One region of the Vibrio algicola genome, then DNA from elsewhere that is predicted to be linked to it. Evidence: predicted binding sites of a transcription regulator. Region 1 holds the regulator's gene; the other holds the start of a gene.
The links. The regulator CRP, encoded in region 1, controls carbon source genes, mostly activating them, when cyclic AMP is high. The targets are predictions, from matches to a motif close to TGTGANNNNNNTCACA.
Positions count from the first base shown of each region.

Region 2: the regulator CRP is predicted to act here: its motif matches at 6,622-6,637, upstream of GFB47_RS02580 (CTP synthase).

Region 1 covers NZ_CP045699.1:2,313,575-2,322,798, forward strand. The annotation lists gene GFB47_RS10590 (SlyX family protein) at 2-232, shown strand; gene slyD (peptidylprolyl isomerase) at 326-892, opposite strand; gene GFB47_RS10600 (YheV family putative zinc ribbon protein) at 983-1,246, opposite strand; gene kefB (glutathione-regulated potassium-efflux system protein KefB) at 1,257-3,050, opposite strand; gene kefG (glutathione-regulated potassium-efflux system ancillary protein KefG) at 3,079-3,684, opposite strand; gene GFB47_RS10615 (ABC transporter ATP-binding protein) at 3,864-5,774, shown strand; gene GFB47_RS10620 (TIGR02444 family protein) at 5,771-6,247, shown strand; gene GFB47_RS10625 (YheU family protein) at 6,291-6,506, shown strand; gene GFB47_RS10630 (phosphoribulokinase) at 6,643-7,512, shown strand; gene crp (cAMP-activated global transcriptional regulator CRP) at 7,756-8,388, shown strand; gene GFB47_RS10640 (aromatic amino acid transport family protein) at 8,484-9,224, opposite strand, start outside.
Region 2 covers NZ_CP045699.1:566,559-575,782, forward strand. The annotation lists gene barA (two-component sensor histidine kinase BarA) at 1-1,927, opposite strand, end outside; gene rlmD (23S rRNA (uracil(1939)-C(5))-methyltransferase RlmD) at 2,259-3,656, shown strand; gene relA (GTP diphosphokinase) at 3,758-5,974, shown strand; partial or broken gene GFB47_RS02575 (MazG family protein) at 6,078-6,518, shown strand; gene GFB47_RS02580 (CTP synthase) at 6,722-8,380, shown strand; gene eno (phosphopyruvate hydratase) at 8,549-9,224, shown strand, end outside.

The DNA of each region.
Region 1 (9,224 bases):
AATGACAACCTCAGCAAGCGACGATCTTCTTAAACAACGCATTGACGATTTAGAGTGTCAATTAGCTTTTCAAGAGCAAACCATCAGCGAGTTAAATGATGCATTAAGCCAACAACAATTACTTATTACTCGCATGCAAGACCAAATGAAATTTGTGGTTGGTAAAGTCAAAAATTTAGATGCGTCTAATTTAGTGGACTCTTCAGAAGAAACCCCACCACCGCATTATTAATGACATTAAATAAACCGACTTAATCATGAAACTTTGATCCTACAAAAAAGCGCTGAACCAATTGGTTAGCGCTTTTTTATTATTCATTAAAGATTAGTGAGAGCAACCGCAGCCGCCATTTCCATCACAACCTTCTTTTTTCTCTTCTTTTTCATGACCACCACAGCAACCACCTTCGTGATCATGGTCGTGACCCGCTTGATGTACATGGCCGTGCGCCATTTCTTCTTCAGTTGCTGCGCGTACCGCAACCACTTCAACATCAAATGTTAGCGTTTGACCCGCAAGCATGTGGTTACCGTCAACCACAACTTCATCGCCATCAACTTCAGTGATTTCTACTGGGATTTGACCTTGGTCGGTATCGGCTAAGAAACGCATACCTACTTCGATTTCATCCACACCGTGGAAAACATTAGCAGGAACACGTTGAACAAGACCTTCATTGTGCTCACCGTAAGCGTCTTCTGGAGCAATAACAGCATTGAACTTGTCGCCTTGTGCTTTGCCGTTAAGTTCGTTCTCTAAACCAGAGATCAAGTTGTTGTGACCATGTAGATAATCCAGTGGTGCTTCCACTGTAGATTGGTCTACGACGACGCCGTCTTCCGTTTTTACTTGGTATGCTAGGCTAACAACAACGTTTTTTTCAATATTCATATTCGCTCCAGACACAGATTAGGCATAAAGGATGAATGAGCACCTAATCGTTATGAGACAAATAATGGGGATAAGTTCGGCAAATTTCAATCATTCAGGCTTAAAAATCCCAATCATTTGCTCAGAGGCGTAAGCAGACTGCTCGACAGTGACCACTTGTGGCTGTGCCGCAGTTGATTTTTTATCCCCTAATTCAGAGGCTTGCTGTTCTTTTTCTGGGTTCTGGCGTTCTAGATAGTCGCATTCGACACATTCAACCATTTCGATGTTGTTGTCATGCCACACCCGCAAACTGTCCGATTCTCCACAGCTTGGGCATTTTGCTCCGGCAATAAATCGTTTCTTAATTGTCATATTGTCTCCGTTAATCCCAATGATTTTGGGTTTTTCGATCGCTTTCCATTTCACGCGCAAATATTTCTTCTAATTCAATCCGTGCTTCTTTGGCTCTAAGGCCGGTGTCTTTATCTTCACTATGTTGAGGTAATAACTCTTTTAGCATGGTGGTGTCGAGTTTTTTAAAGTGTGCTTCTGCTCGCTTGGCCTGATAAGGATGCATGCCCAACTCAGTTAACACTTGGCGACCTAAATCTAATGCTCCTAAAAAGGTTTCGCGTGAAAATAAAGTCACGCCAATATTGAGTAATTGATAAGCTTCAACCCGACTGCGCGCTCGTGCCATTACTTTCAGATTGGGAAAATGCTGCTTACACAATTCGGCAATTTTTAACACTTCATCTGGTGAATCGGTACAAATGGCAATCGCTTCGGCTTGCTCTGCCCCTGCCGCCCTGAGTAAATCCAGTTGAGTGGCATCGCCGTAATACACTTTATAGCCAAACTTGCGTAATACTTGGATTTGACTGGGATCGCTTTCTAATACCGTAATGCGAATTTTATTGGCGTACAGCAAGCGGCCCACCACTTGGCCAAAACGCCCAAAGCCAGCCACGATCACTCTTGGCTCTTCATTAACCACATCCGATTGCATGTCATCCTGCACATTAATGGTACGGCTAAACCATTTTTGTTGCGCCAGTAAGATCAGGGGGGTGGTCATCATGGATAAGCTCACTACCACCAGCAAGAACGACGTCATCTCGGTTCCAAGCAGCCCTTGCCCTGATGCGGCGGTAAACAACACAAAAGCAAACTCACCGCCTTGGCTCAATATAGCCGCCATTCGACTGCGTGCTTTGGCTCGAGTGCCCATTAAGCGCGCCAAGCCGTAAATCAATAATCCTTTGATGGTGACTAAGGCCACCACCGCCAATAGAATTTTGATTGGATATAACCCCAACAAGCCTAAATTGACCGCCATGCCAACCGACATAAAGAACAACCCCAGCAGCAAACCTTTAAATGGTTCAATCGCGCTTTCTAATTCATGACGGTATTCACTCTCTGCCAGTAAAACGCCGGCCAAAAAAGTCCCTAACGCCATGGATAAACCGAGTTTTTGCATGATCACCGAAATACCAATCACCAACAATAATGCAGCGACAGTAAACAGTTCTCGTACTCGGCTCATCACCACAAAGCGAAAAATAGGTCGCAATAAATAATGGCCTCCGACTAATAACCCGACCACACCACCAATCATCCATACCGCATCTAACCAATCGCCGCCCACATTGCCTGCCAATAATGGCAACATAGCAAGCATGGGGATCACAGCGATATCTTGGAATAACAAAATCGCAAAACCTGACTGTCCGGTTTCGGTGCCGCCCAGCCCTTGCTCTTCAATCACTCGCAAAGCAATCGCAGTAGAAGACAACGCCAACCCCATCCCGATCACTAAGCTGTTTTGCCAGCTAATGCCAAACCAATGGGCAATCGCAGAGAGAATTAATGTGGTCACCACCACTTGTGCGCCGCCTAAACCTAAAATAGGAATACGCATTTGCCATAGTTTTTTAGGGTTCAATTCTAAACCGATCAAAAACAGCAATAACACCACACCAAATTCCGCAAAGTGCATGACGCTGTCGACATCACTAATCAGCCCTAATCCCCAAGGACCAATCGCAATACCGGCCAACAAATACCCAAGCACTGAGCCTAAGCCAAAACGTTGCGCCAGCGGCACCGCAATCACCGCTGCCGATAAAAAGACTACGCCACTTTCTAATAATTCAAAGGTTGTTGGTGCCATTTACACTCCTTGTTTCGCCAAGTCGATGTTACAGATTCATTAGCCATTGACGGTAGGCTTGGGCATGTTGTAAGCGTTCTGCATGATTGACATTGCGAGCCCAATATAAGACTAACGGCTCCAGCCAATTCATTTGGCATAATTTTGCCGTCAGTTCAAAAGGTTGCAGTATTTGCTCTAATGGATATTGGTTATAGCCTTTGTCGCTAAAGGCTTGCTTAGATCCGCCCACCGTTATTACGCTACGCCAAGTTTTTCCGGCCAACGCCCGCCCTTCACCAAATGCAAAACCTTTGCCTAATACGGTATCCATCCATTCTTTCATTAACGCAGGGCAAGAATACATAAATAGAGGGTGTTGAAAGACAATGATATCGTGTTCAAGTAACAGGTGATGCTCTATCGCCACATCTATAAAGAAATCTGGATAACGGGCATATAAGTCATGCACACGCACATGAGGAAGATCTTGAATCGCTTTGAGTAAGATTTGATTGGCAACAGAATCGATCGGATCGGGATGTGCAAAAATAACCAACACTCGGGGTGGATTGGGTGAGTTTGATGATCCTTGCAGTGCTGATCCTTTAAGTGATACCGGCGCGGATGTTGAACCGCTCCTTGTTTGAGACATACCTGCTCCTTGATGTCTTTCCTTTGTTCCATGCTAACTTAATGTGCTTTAAGTATAATAAGTATCTTATCTTAAATCGTATAATGATCGACATTTATTGACGAAACGCCTACTATTCTCTGCAATTTCATCTGGCTTACGCCTTTATTTACTTAGCGCCCAAATTAGACCACAACCCTATGATTATATTTTCAGACATTCAATTGCTGCGTGGCGGAAAGCCTTTATTAGAACAAGCTTCAGCCACTATTCATCCGGGTGATAAAGTCGGTTTAGTCGGCAAAAACGGTTGTGGTAAATCAACGCTATTTGCCTTATTAAAAGATGAACTGGCTATCGACGCCGGTAACTTTCAAATGCCAGCCCATTGGGAATTAGCTTGGGTAGCGCAAGAAACGCCCGCGTTAGATCGAGCTGCAATTGATTATGTGATTGATGGCGACCGTGAATTTCGACGTTTAGAGCAACAACTCGCAAAGGCAGAACAAGCCGATAATGGCACTTTGGTAGCAGAGTTACACAGCAAGATTGATATTGTTGGTGGCTATACTATAAATTCGCGCGCAGCCGAACTGCTCAATGGCCTCGGATTTAGCCAAGAACAAATGCAATGGAGCCTGACCCAGTTCTCGGGCGGCTGGCGCATGCGTTTAAACCTTGCTCAAGCATTATTGTGCCGCTCCGATTTATTGCTGCTGGATGAACCCACCAACCACTTAGATTTAGATGCGGTATTGTGGCTGGAAAAATGGCTACAAAATTACCCTGGCACACTGATTTTGATCTCGCATGATAGAGACTTTTTAGATCCAATCGTTGGCCGCATTGTGCATGTTGAAAATCAAGATCTGAATGAATACACAGGTAACTATTCTTCCTTTGAAACCCAACGTGCACAAAAGTTAATGCAACAACAGGCAATGTACAGCAAGCAGCAAAAACAAATGTCGCACATGCAAAGTTACATCGACCGTTTTCGTTATAAAGCCTCTAAAGCTCGCCAAGCCCAAAGCCGGATTAAAGCGTTAGAGAAAATGGAAAAGGTTCTGCCAGCGCAATTTGATAACCCATTTAATTTCGAATTCCGTCAACCCGCTGCATTGCCTAATCCGATCATGATGATGGACGATGTATCTGCAGGTTATGGCGATCGCTTGATCTTAGAAAAAATTCGCTTAAATTTAGTCCCAGGTAGCCGCATCGGCTTACTTGGGCGTAATGGCGCAGGTAAATCGACCTTAATCAAACTATTATCGGGCGAGCTTAATCCACAAGGCGGCGATCTGACCTATTCTCAAGGGGTGAAGATTGGTTACTTTGCGCAGCATCAACTCGAAACCTTGCACCCAGAAGAAACCCCGCTGCAGCACTTAATGCAAATTGCCAGCAATCAAACCGAACAACAGTTACGTGATTATCTTGGTAGTTTTGGTTTCCAAGGCGAAAAAGCATTAGATAAGGTCGCCCCATTCTCAGGTGGCGAAAAAGCACGTTTGGTATTAGCGTTATTAGTGTGGCAAAAACCCAATCTATTGCTGCTCGATGAACCAACCAACCACCTTGATTTGGATATGCGCCAAGCGCTGACCATGGCGTTGCAAACCTTTGAGGGTGCGATGGTGATTGTCAGCCACGATCGTTATTTATTGCGCGCCACCACCGATGATCTTTACCTAGTCGATGCCCAACAAGTGATGCCGTTTGATGGCGATCTTACCGACTATTATAAATGGCTCACCGACCAACAAAAGCAAGATAAAAAAGACGCTCAAGGCGAAGTGGATAACAGCCCCAACACCAACAGCGCCGCCAATCGTAAAGAACAAAAACGTCTTGATGCGGAGCGCCGTAAACAAACCGCGCCGCTGCGTAAAAAAGTCACTCAACTTGAAACGCAAATGGACAAACACAGTCAAGCATTGGCACAAGCGGAAGAACAACTGGGGGACGTCTCTCTTTATCAAGATGAAAATAAAGCCAAGCTGACCCAAGTGCTCAACCTACAAGCTACCAGCAAAGCGCAACTCGAAAATGTTGAGGTGGAGTGGATGGAACTGCAAGAGCAACTTGAAGCATTAAGCGAAGAATAATGCCAAACTCGCCTTGTTCACCTCTTACAGCAGAAGCGTTCTGGCAATTTTGTCTAGAACGCTATCAACAACCGGGCGTGGAGTCGGCGTGTTTAACCCTACAAAACCAATATCAGGGCAACGTTAATTTACTACTGCTGTATATATGGCTCGATCAACAAAAACTAACACTAGCTCCACAGGAACAAGAGCGATTGAAACAATCACTCCAACCGACACAAGCATTACTCGCTCAGTTTCGGTCATTGCGTCGTCAATATAAAACTCACTTACCCGCTTCGCTATATCGGGAAAGTTTAACCTTTGAATTACAGCTTGAACGTCAGCAACAAGAATATTTAGTTGAAGCCTTAAATGCACTGCCACTTCAAGCTCGATCTCAACAACACATACCGCTAAGCCACCAATATTGCCAACAACTTGATGCTGAAGGGCTTTGCCTATTCTTTTTCAAAAATATAAGTAATATCTGAAAGCATTAGTGAATCATCACAGATAATAAGCAGTAAACATATTATGATTATCCCTTGGCAACAAATCGATCCCGACACCCTCGACAACTTGATCAAAGAATTTATTCTGCGTGAAGGAACCGATTATGGTGAACAAGACTATTCTCTTGAGCAAAAAATCACACAGGTACAACGTCAATTAAAATCAGGTAAAGTGGCGATCGTATTTTCCGAATTACATGAAAGTGTCGATATCAGGGACGTCAACTCGTTAAGTTAATCAATCTACACTCAAAGTAATTAAAGTTGCAGTGAGGTGGCAAGTAAGACGGATATATACCCATATCATTTGGGTATATTATTTACAGGCCCTACTCTACACTGTCTATTCTCAAGGTCGAAAATAAAGGATTATCATGTCGGCAAAGCATCCTATCATCGCAGTCACCGGGTCCTCTGGCGCAGGAACCACCACCACCTCAGAAACCTTCCGAAAAATGTTCAATATGAGGGATATTAAAGCCTCATGGGTGGAAGGGGACAGCTTTCATCGCTATACCCGACCAGAAATGGATGTGGCGATCCGTAAAGCACGCGAGCAAGGTAAACACATTAGTTACTTTGGCCCTGAAGCCAATGACTTCCCTGCTCTGGCCAAGTTTTTTCATCAGTATGGTCAAGATGGCAGTGGCAAAATTCGTCGCTATTTACACAGTTTTGATGAAGCAGTACCGTACAATCAAATGCCAGGCACGTTTACCCCATGGCAAGGTTTACCCGATAATACCGATGTGCTTTTCTACGAAGGTTTGCATGGGGGTGTGGTCGATGGGGAAGTCAACGCCTCGCAACATGTCGATTTTTTGATTGGTATGGTGCCGATTGTTAACTTGGAGTGGATCCAAAAATTTGTGCGCGACACCCGCGATCGTGGCCATTCGCGTGAAGCGGTGATGGATTCGATTGTACGCTCGATGGATGATTACTTAAATTACATCACGCCGCAGTTTTCTCGTACTCATATCAACTTTCAGCGAGTGCCAACCGTTGATACTTCTAACCCATTAAACGCCAAAGGCATCCCAAGCTTAGATGAAAGCTTTGTAGTGATCCGTTTGCGTGGAATTAAAAATGTCGACTTCCCTTACCTACTTGCCATGATTGATGGTTCCTTTATGTCACGCCATAACACCTTAGTGGTACCAGGCGGTAAGATGAGTTTTGCGATGGAACTGATCATTCAACCTCTACTGCAACAACTGATCGACACCGGTAAAATTGGCTAAAAAGGTGATCAATTTCACCTTACTGCTGAGTCTGTGACTTAGGCCACACTTTCACAGCTTAAATACCCACTTCAGGGCGATCAAAATCAAGAAATTCGCTACGGAAAGGGGTAGTATTTAAAGCCAACGCAGTAACAGTGCTTGCAGCGTAAATGATGAACACCTATTCTATTTGACCAGTTTAGCCGGTCTCAGGATGAATGACTCAAAACTGAGCAAGCCCTTCAGAGGAAGTAACAAATTATGGTTCTAGGTAAACCTCAAACTGACCCAACTTTAGAGTGGTTTCTATCGCATTGTCATATTCATAAGTACCCATCAAAAAGTACTTTGATTCATGCTGGCGAAAAAGCAGAAACTTTGTACTACATCGTAAAAGGGTCTGTGGCTGTATTAATCAAGGATGAAGAAGGCAAAGAGATGATCTTGTCTTACTTAAACCAAGGCGATTTTATTGGTGAGCTAGGTCTATTTGAAGAAGATCAAGAGCGTACCGCTTGGGTTCGAGCTAAATCACCTTGTGAAGTTGCTGAAATTTCATTTAAGAAATTCCGTCAGCTTATCCAAGTGAATCCAGATATCTTGATGCGTCTGTCAGCTCAAATGGCAACTCGCCTACAAATCACTAGCCAAAAAGTGGGTGACTTAGCCTTCTTAGACGTTACCGGTCGTATTGCACAAACGCTACTTAATCTAGCCAAACAACCAGATGCAATGACTCACCCAGACGGCATGCAAATTAAGATAACTCGTCAAGAGATTGGTCAAATTGTTGGCTGCTCTCGTGAAACCGTTGGTCGTATCTTGAAAATGCTAGAAGAGCAAAATCTAATTTCTGCGCATGGTAAAACCATCGTGGTATACGGTACTCGTTAATCGTCACACACGATTATTTTAAGTACACGCAAAAATAAATAAAGCCACTGAATGCAAATCCAGTGGCTTTTTCGATCTTACTTTTTCGTTACTCTCTACCCAATAGCGGGCAATACTCCTACGCTGATTAGCACTTGTACCCCAATGATCACCAAGCCACTTAATAAAACAAACATCAACGCCACATTACCACCAGCAACGGTAAAGTTTTGGGTTTGTAAGTTGAGTTGACGCGAGCGTTTCACCATCGCAACCGGCAGTAGTAACGCTAAAATCGCTAAGGCAATCGCGGCATAACCGAGTGCCATAATAAAGCCTTGCGGGTAAAATAGAGCAAAACACAATGGCGGAACAAAGGTCACTAACGCGATTCCCACTCGGCCACCTTTGCTTTGGTTCTTATTCAAGCTGTCGCCCAAAAATTCAAATAAGCCTAAGCTCACCCCAAGAAAAGAAGTAATTAAAGCCAGATCAGCAAACACTGACACCACTTGAGAAATGGCAGAACTATGGATCACTTGCGCCAAGGTTCCAACCAGTGCGGTGACATTGCCGGCTTGTGCAAGCGTGGCTTGATCGACCACACCTAATGTCGCTAATTGCCACAGGATATACACCACTAACGGCAATAATGACCCAAACACCATCACTTTTTTCAGCGCTTTCATATCCAGATCTAAATAACGTACCACGGCAGGAATGCTGCCATGAAATCCAAAAGAGGTGAAAATCACCGGTAATGCCGCCACAATCAAGCCTTTTTCTAATGGCATATTCACCAAATGAACCGCTTGAATGTTGGGAGTTAAGAAAAACAGCATGATTGCCATCGCGAC
Region 2 (9,224 bases), 770 kb from region 1:
GCAGTTTTTTGCGAATAATTGGCTTGGAAATACATTGTACCGGATACAGTTTTATCAAGTTTTCTGCCAATGCCAGTTCGGTACTTGGTAAGCCTAAAATCATTTTGGTCGAAATCGCTAAGCCTTGTTGAATTAAGAAGGCGATCTGATTTTGATCAACCGTGGCGCTTGGTGAGATATTAAGCAGCAATATATCGAATGAAGCTTGAGTCTCGGGCAGGTGATCGGAGTAGGTCACTGTCATGCCGCTTTCAAGCAATTGTTGCTCGATAATATGAGCCGATTGATGATTTGGCTCGACCAACAACACGGATTTATCTTGTAGCTGACTCACATCAATCGCCGGAGATAGCGGCATATTGGTGGTTTGGAAGGTAATGGTAAACCAGAAGGTAGAACCTTGGTGCAAGCGACTGGTTAAGCTGATCTCGCCGCCCATTTGTTCGATCAAGTTTTGAGTGATCACCAGACCTAAGCCTGTACCGCCGTAACGACGAGAAATGCTGGCATCGGCTTGGCTAAAGGCTTGGAATAGTTGAGCTTGTTGACGCTCTGAAATACCAATACCGGTATCGCGCACAATAAATTGCACTTCGGCTTTATTTTCACTGCTGGAGCGCAATTCTACTGAAATATCAATATTGCCACGTTCGGTAAATTTGATTGAGTTCCCGACTAAGTTGGTTAGGACTTGCTGAATGCGTAATGAATCACCGACTAAGGCCGGTGGCAGTTTTGGATCAATATTAAGCGTGATCTCCAGTCCTTTTTCATGGGCGCTGGTGGCTTGTAAACTCACCACTTCATCTAAGGTTTCTTGTAAATCGAACGGAATGTTTTCGAGCAACAGTTTACCCGCTTCAAGCTTGGAGAAGTCTAAAATATCATTAATGATCGAAAGTAAACTTTGCGCTGAGCGTTCAATGGTTTGCAGGTAATCGGCTTGGTTTGTGGTGAGTTCGGTTTTGAGCATTTGACGCGCAAAGCCAATCACACCATTAAGCGGCGTGCGTAATTCATGTGACATATTGGCTAAGAATTCAGATTTCACTCGCGCCGCTTCTTGAGCGCGTTTTTTGGCAATATCAAGCTCGATATTTTGGATCTCAAGTTGCTCTAAGGTTTCACGCAAATCTGAGGTCGCTTGGTCGATACTGTGTTGCATTTCAACATGATATTCCGACAACGACATCGCCATGGCATTGATACCACTTTTTAAAGTGTCGAGTTCGCCATGTAATTTGCCCTCAATTCGGACATCCAAATGACCACGACGAATTTTATCCACCACACTCACCATGTGAGAGATAGGCAAGGTCACATCGCGCATTAAGCGATACGCAAAAAAGCCAGATAAACCAATACCGAAAATAAGCACCATCAAGGCGGCAAAAATTTCTTGGTATTGTTGCAAGCGCAGCGAGGACATATCCAGCTCAATTGCAATATAACCTAATGCTTGGTTGGGTGTGGCTTCTTTGCCTGTCGGGTTTTCAAATTGACCTTCGGCTAAAATCGGCGAGCGTAATATCAATATATTGGCATTATTTTTGGATTGCTCGATGGTACTGATAAGCGGGATCGGCTTGGTTTTATCAAAGGTTAAAGATTGGAAGTTAGGGTGAAAATTGGAGGTAACAAATAACTCATGATGCGAATCAAATACCGCAATACTGCGAACAATGTCAGAATGCTTGCGATGGGCATAACTAATTAAGCGCCGTACTGCTTCACGACTTTGCTGGGTCATACCGTATTCACTGGCAATCGCCAATGGCTCGATAATATCGGTGCCAGCTGTAATAAGTTGATTTTCCAAATCATTATAACGATTTAGAGTGAAGAAACCGCTTAACAATAAGCCAATAATTAATGTTGGCGCTAAGGTTAGCGTGATCACGCGGGCGCGTAAGCCATAACTTGTCATGATTGTTTAATTACAAGCCTGTCTGGATATGGGAAAATAGCGTTCTGAAAAATATGTCGTTGTGAATATGGTATTTATACCGGTCTTACCCACCGCTTAACTGCAACTTCAATGGGTTTGGGTATATACTCTGGTGACGTAATTCAATTTTCAAGAAAGCTCGATAAGTGCTTAGCTTAATCAACTATAAGCTTTTCGACAATCATAGAGTTAGATATTCATAACGAAACGCAAGATTAACCGTGATTGTTACCGTTTTGCCGCTATTTGGTGGAACCATCGCATTTTTAAACCGTCCATATTAATAAGTATAAGCAGGTAGTGAGTCGTAATGGCCAATTTTTATCAAACTAAAAAACCACAAGCAAGTCGAGCGCAGCATCAACTTGTGACTATCGAACGCCTCGATCATCAAGGGGCAGGGATTGCTTATCAAAATAAAAAACCGATCTTTGTGGAAGGTACCCTGCCTAGCGAACGTGTTTTAGTTCAAATGGTGGAAGAAAAAAGTAAATTCTCTAAAGCGAAGCTGATCAAAGTTGAACAAGCAAGCACCCAACGTATCGATGCTTTTTGCCCGCACTATCAAGAGTGTGGCGGTTGTAACTTGCAGCATTTGAGCCATGATGATCAGATTGCACATAAAGCTCAGTCATTAACTCAATTGATGACGAAATTTGCTGGCAAGGCGTTAAAAAACAGCATGGAAAACCAAGGTGAATTGCCTTTAGCTGCGCCGATTATTGCGAATGATACCGGTTATCGTCGTCGTGCTCGTATCAGCTTAATGTTTGATATTAAAACCCAATCGCTGCAATTTGGCTTTCGTCAAAAAAGCAGTAAAAATATTGTCAATGTCACCGACTGCCCCGTACTCGAGCCGCAATTAAATGCGTTGTTGCCAAGCATTAAAGCATTGCTTGATACCTTAGAGCAACCAAGAAAACTAGGCCATGTTGAAGTGGTATTTGATGGTACTAATAAAGCGATGTTGCTACGTCATACCGCAGCCCTTACGGCGCAAGAGCATCAGTCTTTAGTCGATTTTGCCAAGCACAATGCGCTGACTTTATACTTGTCGCCAAATCAAGGTGAATTAGATTGTGTGGTGGGTGAGGCGTTAGTTTGCCAAGAAACCGGTAGTAAAATTGCTTTTTTACCGAATGATTTTATCCAAGTTAACCAAAATGTGAATCAAGCGATGGTCGAGCAGGCGGTAGATTGGTTAGGATTAACCTCTCAAGACCGAGTGTTAGATTTATTCAGTGGTTTGGGTAACTTTAGCTTTTCAATGGCTAAGCAAGCGGAGCATGTTGTTGGCATCGAAGGGGTCGAAGCGATGGTGCAACGCGCGACTGAAAATGCCAAATTGAATAACATTGAAAATGTCGAGTTCTATCAAGCTGATCTTGAACAAGATTTGTTGCAAGCGCCTTGGGCCAAAAAACAATTTAATAAAGTGCTACTTGATCCGGCTCGTGCGGGGGCATCTGGCATCATAGAGCGAATTGCTTCACTTGGCGCGCAAGCCGTTGTGTATGTGTCTTGTAATCCTGCCACGTTAGCGCGCGATAGCCAAAACCTGCTCAATCAAGGCTATGAGCTGCATAAACTAGGGATGTTAGATATGTTCCCTCATACCAGCCATCTCGAATCCATGGCGTTATTTATCAAGACCGGAAAAGTGAAAAAAAACACCACCAAAAAACCAGTTAAATTCAAATTATAACCGGTGACATAGGCGCTAAGACAAGATGCGAAAAGCGAAACTCAATACGTTTTAAGCATCTTGCAGCCTAAATTTTTCGCCGTTATTTAAAGGAAGATGTAATGGTCGCAGTCAGAAGTGCGCATTTAAATAAACATGAAGAGTTTGAGCTAGAAGCTTGGATTGAAAGCCTTCATCAAGATGGAAAAACCAGCAATAAGTTAAAGCAAGTTTATCAGCAATGTGAAGAAATGCTGGTGGGCGAAAGCAATAAAGAATTATTACTGTGGCGCGGTCGTGAAATGATCGAGATTTTGATCACCCTGTCGATGGATCGCCCAACACTGCTTGCTGCCCAACTTTTCCCGATTGTGTCGGAAGGCTTATTTGAGCGCGAAGCATTAACCGAAATTTATGGCAAAGAAATCGTTAAGTTGATTGATGGCGTGGATGAAATGGCGGCAATCGGCCAACTTAACGTCAGTATGAATGATTCCGAAGCCTCTGAGCAAGTCGATAATGTCCGCCGCATGCTATTGGCGATGGTGGATGATTTTCGTTGTGTGATCATCAAATTGGCTGAACGTATTTGTAATTTGCGTGAAGTGAAAAATGAGCCGGATGATATTCGTCAAGCGGCTGCCAAAGAGTGCGCCAATATCTACGCACCACTGGCGAACCGTTTAGGTATTGGTCAGCTAAAATGGGAAATTGAAGATTACGCCTTCCGTTATCAATGTTCTGATACCTATAAAAAAATCGCCAAACAATTGTCAGAGCGCCGCATTGTGCGCGAGCAGTATATTCACGATTTTGTCACCGATTTATCGCAAGATATGAAAGCGGCAAATATCAATGCCGATGTGAGCGGGCGACCAAAGCATATCTACAGTATTTGGCGCAAGATGCAGAAAAAAAATCTTGAGTTTGATGAACTGTTTGATGTGCGAGCGGTGCGAATTATTGCCGATCAACTGCAAGACTGTTATGGCGCACTTGGCATGGTTCACACCAAATATAAGCATCTTCCAAGTGAGTTTGATGATTATGTTGCCAATCCGAAGCCTAATGGTTATCAATCGATTCACACTGTGGTACTTGGGCCTGAAGGCAAAACGATTGAGATCCAAATTCGTACTAAGCAAATGCATGAAGATTCCGAACTTGGGGTCGCTGCGCATTGGAAATACAAAGAAGGCAGTAGCGCGGTACGCAGTGGTTACGATGAAAAAATCACTTGGTTGCGTAAACTGATCGATTGGCAAGAAGAGATGGCGGATTCTGGCGAAATGCTGGATGAGTTACGCAGTCAGGTATTTGACGACCGTGTGTATGCCTTTACGCCAAGAGGTGATGTGGTTGATTTACCTATGGGGGCTACGCCTCTTGATTTTGCTTATCATATTCACTCTGAAGTGGGCCATCGTTGTATTGGTGCCAAAGTGGGTGGGCGTATTGTCCCATTTACCCATAAATTGGCGATGGGCGATCAAGTTGAAATTATCACCCAAAAAGAACCGAATCCATCTCGAGATTGGCTAAACCCAACGCTAGGGTTTGTCCATTCTGGTCGCGCGCGCGCAAAGATTAACGCGTGGTTTAGAAAACTCGGACGCGATAAAAACTTAGAAGCGGGGAAAGATATCCTCGAATCTGAACTGCAAAAGATTGGCGCGACATTAAAAGATGCGCAGAAATATGCCTTGAAGCGTTTTAACGTCAACACCAATGATGAATTGTTTGTTGGTATCGGCAGTGGTGACTTACGCATTAACCAAGTAGTTAATCATATCAATGCCTTGGTCAATAAGCCGACCGCTGAAGAAGAAGATAAACAAGCGCTCGCTCGACTACAAGAAGCGAAAGCGACCCATGAAAGCCGCCCAAGAAAAGATGCAGTTGTGGTGCAAGGGGTGGATAACTTAATGAGTCATTTAGCGCGTTGTTGTCAGCCGATCCCAGGTGATGAGATCCGTGGCTACATTACTCAAGGTCGTGGCATTTCAGTCCACCGCAGTGATTGTGAGCAGTTAAGTGAGCTCAATCATCATGCCCCAGAGCGTATTATTGATACTGTGTGGGGTGGGGGTTCAAATGGCGTTTATATCTTAACCATAAGAGTGGAAGCGTTAGAGCGAGTGGGCCTATTAAAAGATATCACCACCTTGATCTCGAACGAGAAACTGAAAGTGAACAGCATGAACAGCCGCACCGACTATAAACGTCAAATGACCATTATGGATTTCCACTTAGAAGTTCACAATGTTGAGGTGCTGGCGCGAATACTGGCACGGATTGAGCAGATAAAAGATGTGCTTAGGGTTAAGCGCTTGAAATAACCGTTATCAAACACCGCTTATCTTAGCGGTGTTTTCTTATCCCCAAAGTCTTTGACGCTGTTACTTCAATGACTTTGACGATGTGACAGAATGAGCGATGAAAAAGATGAAAACCGAAGTAAGCAAAATCGAACAAAGTATTCTAGACTCAATATCAACATCTTTGCCTGCACTTGAAAGGGCTAATCAGATCCAACATAAAGTGGCTCAATATGGCTTTGATTGGCCCACGCTTGGACCTGTGGTTGATAAAGTACAAGAAGAAATTGCAGAGGTGATGGAAGAGGCCTTGCAAGTCGATATTAACGAGCAAAGAGTCGAAGAAGAGTTAGGCGATCTGATGTTTGCGGTGGTGAACTTGGTTCGGCATCTTGGAAAAGATCCTGAAATGGTGCTTTGCAAAGCCAACAATAAATTTGAACGTCGCTTTCGCGGAGTGGAAACTAAGATTCAGCGAAAAAATAAACCTTTAGAGGATTGTGCTTTGGAAGAGCTTGATCTCGCTTGGGATGAAGTGAAAATAGAAGAAAAGCAGAGTATATGATGGTTTATGCTGTTAAGTTAGACAAAGAACGCGCCCAAGAATTACATTACTACCTCTTAGGTACAAGGGAAATTGATTTGAAGCAAAAAATTAAATTACCGACTGTGATAGATTTCACGTTGTAGCGGAAAAGCGCTTCTGGTATATTTTTATCCCGTCCAGAAGCACCTATTTTCCCTCATTCACCCAATTTCAGGTTAAGCATGACAACAAATTACATTTTTGTTACTGGTGGGGTTGTATCCTCGCTAGGTAAAGGTATTGCAGCCGCATCACTGGCAGCTATTTTAGAAGCTCGTGGTCTTAAAGTGACCATGATGAAACTTGACCCATACATCAACGTTGATCCAGGCACAATGAGCCCGACTCAACATGGTGAAGTATTCGTCACGGAAGATGGTGCGGAAACCGATCTCGATCTTGGTCATTACGAACGTTTCATTCGTACCAAGATGACTAAACGTAATAACTTTACTGCTGGTCGTGTTTATGAAGATGTTCTTCGTAAAGAGCGCCGTGGTGATTATTTAGGTGCAACCATTCAGGTTATTCCTCACATCACTAACTCGATCAAAGATCGCGTTATTGCTGGTGCTGAAGGCCATGATATTGCTTTAGTTGAAGTGGGTGGCACCGTTGGTGATATCGAATCTCTACCATTTATGGAAGCGATTCGTCAGTTAGCGGCTGAAGTTGGCCGTGAACGCGCAATGTTCATGCACCTAACGTTAGTACCTTACCTTGCCGCAGCGGGTGAAGTGAAAACTAAACCGACTCAACACTCGGTAAAAGAATTACTATCTATCGGTATTCAACCAGATATTTTGGTTTGTCGTAGCGATCGTATCATTCCTGCCAATGAACGTAAGAAAATTGCGTTGTTCTGTAATGTGCAGGAAAAAGCCGTGATTTCAATGAAGGATGTAGATTCAATCTACAAAATCCCACAATTGATCCACGCACAAGGTCTTGATAACTTAGTGTGCACACGCTTTGGTATCAATGCACCTGAAGCTAACTTGACTGAATGGGAACAAGTTATTTACGAAGAAGCCAATCCAACTGGTGAAATTACCATTGGTATGGTAGGTAAATACATCGAATTACCAGATGCTTACAAGTCAGTTAACGAAGCTTTAAAACACGCAGGGTTGAAAAACCGTTTAAGCGTAACCATTAAGTATGTAGATTCTCAAGACGTAGAATCTAAAGGTACCGAATTACTAGAAGGCTTAGACGCTATCTTAGTTCCTGGTGGCTTTGGTGACCGTGGTATTGAAGGCAAAATTATGGCCGCGCAATATGCACGCGAAAACCAAGTTCCTTACTTAGGTATTTGTCTGGGTATGCAAGTGGCGTTAATTGAATACGCACGTAACGTTGTTGGCCTTGAAGGCGCACATTCAACTGAGTTTAACCCAGAGACAAAATTCCCTGTGGTTGGCCTTATTACTGAATGGGTCGATAAAGAAGGTAAGGTTGAAGAACGTACCGAATCATCAGACCTTGGCGGCACTATGCGTTTAGGTTCACAACTTTGCCACCTTGAAAAAGGCACTAAAGTACATGAACTTTACGGCAATGCTCAAATTCATGAGCGTCATCGCCATCGTTATGAAGTCAATAACAACTTGCGCCCTCAATTAGAGAAAGCAGGTTTGAAAGTTTCAGGACTTTCTGCCGATAAAAAATTAGTGGAAGTGATTGAGAACCCGAACCATCCTTGGTTTGTAGCGGCTCAATTCCATCCTGAATTCACTTCAACGCCGCGTGATGGACACCCATTATTCGCTGGTTTTGTGAAAGCGGCGGGTCAATTCCAACGCGGTGAATTTGAAGTAGCAGCAGACGTTCAGAAGTAACGTAGCGAATACAAGTAAAAGCAGTTTCAACACTTCTAAGGTTAAGCTCATGTTTAGCCTTAGAGGATTTAAAAAGTAAGATGTAAAAAAGGATACGGATAGTTGCAAAATTTGTGCTGCTATCCATTAGTTTGACATTTAAATTTTAAATTAAACGAGGAAACATTCATGTCTAAGATCGTAAAAGTTCTAGCTCGCGAAATCATTGATTCACGTGGTAACCCAACAGTAGAATCTGAAGTTCATCTTGAAGGTGGCTTTGTAGGTATGGCTGCTGCTCCTTCTGGCGCATCAACTGGTTCTCGTGAAGCTCTTGAATTACGTGACGGCGACAAATCACGTTTCCTAGGTAAAGGCGTTCTTAAAGCTATCGAAGCAGTAAACGGCGAAATCGCTACTGCTCTTGTTGGTAAAGACGCGAAAGACCAAGCTGCAATCGACCAAATCATGATCGATTTAGACGGCACAGAAAACAAATCTAAGTTTGGCGCTAACGCTATTCTTGCTGTTTCTCTTGCGAACGCAAAAGCAGCTGCAGCGGCAAAAGGCATGCCTTTGTTCGAGCACATCGCTGAACTAAACGGCACTCCTGGCGTATTCTCTATGCCTCTTCCAATGATGAACATCATCAATGGTGGCGAGCACGCTGACAACAACGTTGATATCCAAGAATTCATGATTCAACCTGTTGGCGCTAAAACAATCAAAGAAGCTGTACGCATGGGTTCTGAAGTATTCCACAACCTTGCTAAAGTACTTAAAGCTAAAGGCCTAAGCACTGCAGTTGGTGATGAAGGTGGTTTCGCTCCTAACCTTGAGTCTAACGCTGCTGCTCTTGCTGCAA